2 regions of the Pantoea sp. At-9b genome follow, and region 1 is predicted to be linked to the other one. Evidence: predicted binding sites of a transcription regulator. Region 1 holds the regulator's gene; the other holds the start of a gene.
What was found. Region 1 encodes PurR, which represses purine synthesis genes. Its sites were predicted from a motif close to CANGCAAACGTTTGCNTG; they were not measured.

Region 1 (3,211 bases):
GCATCGGGTGCCTTCTGCCATCAGCTATACGGTACGTCAGCTCGAAACCTGGCTGGCCGTGCCGCTGTTTGAACGTCAGCATCGGGAAGTGGTATTGACGGCGGCAGGGGAGCATTTTGTCCGTGAGGGGCGCAGTGTTATCAAAAAAATGCTGGCGACGCGGCGACAGTGTCAGCAACTGGCGAACGGCTGGCGTGGGCAGCTCAGTATCGCGGTAGATTGTATTGTGAAGCCGCAGCGTACCCGGCAACTGGTCAGGGATTTCTACCGTCACTTTCCCGACATGGAGCTGATTATCAGCTATGAGGTGTTCAATGGCGTCTGGGATGCGCTGGCGGACGGGCGGGTTGATGTGGCAATTGGTGCGACCCAAGCGATCCCGGTCGGTGGACGTTTCTCGTTTCAGGATATGGGGGCCTTGAACTGGCGCTGTGTGGTTAGCCCCGAACATCCGCTGGCGCAAAGCGCACGGCTGGACGACGAAACGCTGCGCGCCTGGCCTTCGCTGGTGTTGGAAGACACCTCGCGGGCGTTGCCGCGACGTATGACATGGACGCTGGATAATCAGCGTCGGCTGGTGGTGCCGGAATGGGAAACCGGCCTTGACTGCCTGCTTGCCGGACTCTGCGTCGGCATGGTGCCGGGCCATTTAGCCCGACCGTTGCTGGATAGCGGTGCACTGACCGAATTAGCGTTACCCACGCCATTCCCGGATAGCCCGTGTTGTGTCAGTTGGTCGGAACAACGCAACTCACCGGCATTAGGCTGGTTGCTGAGCTATCTCGGTGATGCCGAAACGCTCAACCAGGAATGGCTGAGCGAAACGGAGGCTTAGCGACGATAATCGCGGAACGGGCCGTCAGCGACGGAACGGCGTTCAATCAGCGTGGGCTGAACCTCAATGGTCTGGGGTTCTTCACGCTTACTGGTGATGCGATCCAGCAACATCTCCAGGGCTTTTTCACCCAGTTGAGCTTTAGGCTGGTGCACGGTCGTCAGCGCCGGAGTGAAATAACGCGCGTTGCGCACATTGTCATAGCCGATCACGGAAATATCCTGCGGCACGCGCAGACCCATCTCATCCGCAGCGCAAATCGCGCCCATCGCCATGATATCGCCGCCGCAGAACACGGCAGTCGGACGTTGCTTCTGATTGAGGATCTGCTGCATCGCCTGATAACCGGACTCCGGTTCGAAGTCGCCCTGCACGATCCAATCCGGCCGAACGTTGATACCCGCTTCATTCAGCGCTTGCATGAAACCCGCATGGCGGCCACCGCCGGTGTTACGTTCCATTTGCCCGGGGATGGCACCAATGTCGCGATGACCACGTTCGATCAGATAACGACCCGCAAGATAGCCGCCCTGGAAGGCATTATCCTGCACCGTATCAGTGAAGTCGCCGCGCGATGCGCCCCAGTCCATCACCACCATCGGGATGTTGCGGTTCTCTTCCAGCATGGTCAGCAGGTCATCAGGGTACTCAGAACACATGACCAGCAGGCCATCGACGCGTTTCTGCGCCATCATCGACAGATAAGCGCGCTGTTTTTGCAGATCGTTATGCGCGTTGCCAAGGATCAGCGTGTAGCCACGGTCGAAACAATGGTTCTCCACTGCTTCGATAATCTCGGCGAAATAGGGGGCTTCGCTGGAGGTCGCCAGCAGTCCCAGCGTTTTGGTGTGGTTGACTTTCAGGCTGCGCGCCACGGCGCTGGGCGAGTAATGCAGCTCTTTGATCGCTTCCCATACGGCGTTACGCGTCTCTTCCGCGACAAAACGCGTCTTGTTGATGACATGCGAAACCGTGGTGGTGGAGACACCGGCGCGTTTCGCCACATCTTTAATTGTTGCCATGAAAATGGTACTCCCGGGCTTATCGCAACTAACTGATAAGTATATTGTTAAACGTTTGCGTCTGCTAATGGTTTTACGCCCCGATTTTCGGGGCAAATGGCGAAGAAAAAGACCTTAACACTCAGTCAATAACACTTTAACTTGCCGCAAACACAGCGTGCGCAAAATCTGTTGCGCAACGAAAGGCGGCGATTCTAGCAAGCTGGCGCGGATAAGACGAGATTTTTGCCGGGGGCTGTGACAAAATTACGATAACCCTTCAATTAATGTGACTAAGGAGTTGTGATGAGTACCGACCTGAAACTGGCGCTGTTTACCACTGTGGGCGCGCTGTTAATGATTATCGTGTTCAGCTTCACCGCGATCCTTCATTAATAAAAAAAGCCGGATCTGAAAAATCAGTCCGGCTTTTTCTGCTCGCGGGCGGCGGGTTAGCGGATGGTTTTGGGCGTCATCATCCGGCGAGCGCCAACATAATGTTTCAACCAGTAGTCCTCACCCAACGCACTGATCTGAATGTCTTTACCGGTACGCGGTGACTGGATAAATTTGCCATTGCCGAGATAAACACCCACATGATCAGCGGTGCCGCGATGATTGATGCGGAAGAACACCAAATCGCCTTTCTCCAGCATATCGCGCTTAATCGGTGCCGCATCGCGCAGATGGTACATTTCGTTGGCGGTGCGGGGGAATTTGTATTTGACCAGATCCTTGTAGGCGTACCACACCAGGCCACTGCAATCGAAACCGGTATGCGGTGAGGTGCCACCCCATTGATAAGGCTTGCCAATCTGCCCCATCAGTTTGTTCATGGCGGTTTCACGGGCTTTCTGATAGCGCTGACGGTGGGAGTTGCTCATCTTGATGGTGGTCAGATCGCCGCCATCATCCTGCTTCTCCGCTCTTTTGGCGGTGCGCTGGTGGCCATATTTTTTAGACGGTGACTTCAGCAGAGATTTTTTGCTGCGGGTGGTTTTGTGCAGCGCCGTTTCCGTTTTCGGCTGTTTTTTCAGTTTTAGCTTCTGAACACTGGTGGCAAGACGGGATTTCTTCGTGCTGGTTTTTACCGGACGTCGTTTGCGACGCTCATCTTCACGCGCACTTTTCTTCTCTGCGTTATGCAAACTGGCATTGATGGGCGCATGCGGTGACGCAGAAGCCACATTAAAAAACAGTTGGGCGAAAGCCAGCATAAAAAGCGTAATGAGTAAACGCATAGTCCGGTTACAGGTTAAGCAGTCTGAAGAAAACAGCCTGCGGCTATGTTAGAAAAATCTGATCAATGATCAGCGCCGAGATGATTCTAATCCAGTTTTTTTCCAAAAGGTAAGGCATTTTTCCATTAATCTGT
Region 2 (3,211 bases), 1.2 Mb from region 1:
TTGTTGATGCGGATGTTGCCGTGATCACCAGCATCGCACTGGATCATACCGACTGGCTGGGACCGGATCGCGAAAGCATTGGCCGCGAGAAAGCGGGCGTGTTTCGTGGCGGCAAACCGGCAGTGGTGGGCGAACCCGCTATGCCGCATACCATCGCCGAAGTGGCGGCAGAGAAGGGCGCGCAGTTGTCGCAGCTTAACCGTGACTGGCAATGGCAACAGCAGGGCGACAGCTGGACATTGCAGGATGCGCAGGGTGAATTGCGTGACCTGCCGCTTCCACAAGTACCGCTCCCCAACGCCGCTACCGCGCTTATCGCACTGCGTGCCTCAGGGTTGACGGTGAGCGAAGCGATCATCCGTCAACATCTGCCGCTGGCCATTTTGCCGGGCCGTTTCCAGACGGTGAGCACTGCGCCACGTGTGATCCTCGATGTGGCACATAATCCTCATGCCGCTTATTATCTGGCTTCACGTCTGGCTGAATTGCCGCGTGCGGGTAAGGTACATGCGGTGGTTGGCATGCTGCATGATAAAGATATCGCCGGGACACTGGCGGCGCTGGCACCACAGGTGGATAGCTGGTACTGCGCACCGCTTGACGGCCCGCGTGGCGCAACAGCGGAGCAGTTGATTGCCCACCTGGCGAGCGGCGAGGCATTTACTACCGTAGACTCAGCATGGCAGGCGGCACGTCAGCAGGCCAAACCCGAGGATGTGATTCTGGTGTGTGGATCTTTCCACACCGTGGCACAGGTAATGGAATCGATGGCAGCGGAGAACGGCAGTGGCAAGTAAGTTTCAGAACCGTTTGGTGGGCACGGTAATCCTGGTGGCGGTTGGCGTCATCGTGTTACCGGGTTTGCTGGACGGCAAGAAAAAGCACTACAAAGAGGAGTTCGCTGCCATTCCGCTGGTACCGAAACCGGATGACCAGCAGGACAGCGAAATGGTGCCGCCGGTAACGCAGTCACTGCCTGCCCAGCCGCCGGAAGGTGCGGGAGCAGCACAGAGCGAAGCCAATGGCAAAACCACCACCACCACCGCACCTGCTGAGAATAGCAGCCCGCAACCTGCGGAGCACAGCGAACCCACGGTGGTGACACCGCCGCCGGTGCATCAGACGGTGAAACCAAAACCGGTGGAAACGCCAAAACCCAAACCGGTCGAGCAACCGAAACCGAAACCGGTGGAGCCGAAGCCCGTCGAGCAGCCGAAGCCGGTGGAAACCGCTAAACCGGTTGAAACACCGAAGCAAAGCGAAGCGGAAGCCCCCAGCGGGCAGGCTTACGTGGTCCAGCTCGGCGCGTTGAAAAACGCGGCCAAGGTAAACGAGATCGTCGCACAGCTGCGCCTGTCGGGTTATCGCGCCTTTACCGTGCCATCGACGCCGGTACAGGGGCAGATCACCCGTATTTATGTCGGGCCGGATGCCTCCAAGGCGAAGATGCAAGCCGCTCTGGGTGAGCTAAAAAACCTCTCCGGACTGGGTGGGGTGGTGAAACCCTACAGCACACGCTAAACCGTTGATAAGCCGCGCCGATAGCTGAAAAAGGCGCGGCATAGCACGGAGTGTTCAGTGCGATGCTGGATAAAAATTGATTATATTTCAGTGGATTATAATGCTGAAGTGGCCTGGGGCGAGGAAAGTTTTTTTCATCGCCCTTTTTATGGATGCAGAACCGGAAAACCCTACGCAAACGTTTTCTTTTTCTGTTAGAATGCGCCCCGAACTGGATGCAGGGGTGCAATCGCGCTGGCGCTGGAAGAGTTCATGATCTGGATTGATTACGTCATTATTGCGGTAGTTGGTTTTTCGGCCCTGGTCAGCCTGGTTCGTGGGTTTGTCCGGGAAGCCTTATCTCTCGTTACCTGGGGATGTGCGTTTTTTGTCGCCAGTCACTACTACGCCTACCTTGCAGTCTGGTTTACAGGTTTTGACGACGAACTGGTTCGCAACGGCATTGCTATCGCGGTGCTCTTCGTTGCCACCCTGATTGTGGGTGCCATCGTGAACTATGTGATCGGCACGCTGGTTGAAAAGACCGGCCTGTCGGGAACCGACAGGGTGTTGGGGGTCTGTTTCGGGGCGTTGCGTGGCGTGCTGATCGTTGCCGCTATTCTCTTCTTCCTCGATACATTCACCGGCTTCTCGAAAAGCCCGGACTGGCAGCAGTCCCAACTCATTCCCCAGTTCAGTTACATCATCAGGTGGTTCTTCGACTATCTGAAAAGCACGTCCAGTTTTTTACCCCGGTGACGCCATCGGGAGTGCGGCTAATGAGGAAATGACAACATGTGCGGTATTGTTGGTATCACCGGTTTTATGCCAGTAAACCAGTCGATCTATGACGCGTTAACGGTGCTGCAGCACCGCGGGCAGGATGCCGCCGGCATTTGTACCATCGATGCGCTAAACTGCTTTCGTTTGCGCAAAGCCAACGGGCTGGTGAGCGATGTCTTCGAAGCACGCCACATGCAGCGTTTGCAAGGCAACATCGGGATTGGTCACGTTCGCTACCCGACTGCGGGCAGCTCCAGCGCCTCTGAAGCGCAACCTTTCTATGTGAACTCCCCTTACGGCATTACGCTGGCGCACAACGGTAACCTGACCAACGCGCACGAACTGCGTAAACAGCTGTTCGAAGTGGGTCGCCGTCACGTCAACACCACCTCAGATTCCGAAATCCTGCTGAATATCTTTGCGCAGGAACTGGACCGTTTTCAGCACTACCCGCTGGAAGCAGACAATATTTTTGCCGCTGTGGCTGCGGTGCACCAGCAGGTGCGCGGGGCATACGCGGTGGTATCCATGATTATCGGTCACGGTATGGTGGCCTTCCGCGACCCGAACGGTATCCGTCCGCTGGTACTCGGCAAGCGTGTCATTGCTGATGGTCGTACCGAGTACATGGTCGCGTCGGAAAGCGTGGCGCTGGATACGCTGGGCTTTGAATTTATTCGTGACGTCGCACCGGGCGAAGCGGTGTACATCACCGAGCAAGGCCAGCTGTCGACCCGCCAGTGTGCTGAAAACCCAAAAAGCAATCCGTGCCTGTTCGAGTACGTTTACTTTGCGCGCCCGGATTCCTTCCTCGACAAGATTTCGGTCTACAGCGCGCGCGTGCGTATGGGCACCAAGCTCGGCGCGAAAATTGCCCGCGAGTGGGAAGATCTCGACATCGACGTGGTGATTCCAATCCCGGAAACCT

Region 2: the regulator PurR is predicted to act here: its motif matches at 1,693-1,710, upstream of cvpA (colicin V production protein).

The regions. Positions count from the first base shown of each region.
Region 1 covers NC_014837.1:1,863,962-1,867,172, forward strand. Annotated here, with positions in the region: gene punR (DNA-binding transcriptional activator PunR) at 1-835, shown strand, start outside; gene purR (HTH-type transcriptional repressor PurR) at 832-1,857, opposite strand; gene PAT9B_RS30570 (YnhF family membrane protein) at 2,143-2,232, shown strand; gene PAT9B_RS08550 (C40 family peptidase) at 2,289-3,077, opposite strand.
Region 2 covers NC_014837.1:3,028,318-3,031,528, reverse strand. Annotated here, with positions in the region: gene folC (bifunctional tetrahydrofolate synthase/dihydrofolate synthase) at 1-797, shown strand, start outside; gene dedD (cell division protein DedD) at 787-1,521, shown strand; gene cvpA (colicin V production protein) at 1,774-2,259, shown strand; gene purF (amidophosphoribosyltransferase) at 2,296-3,211, shown strand, end outside.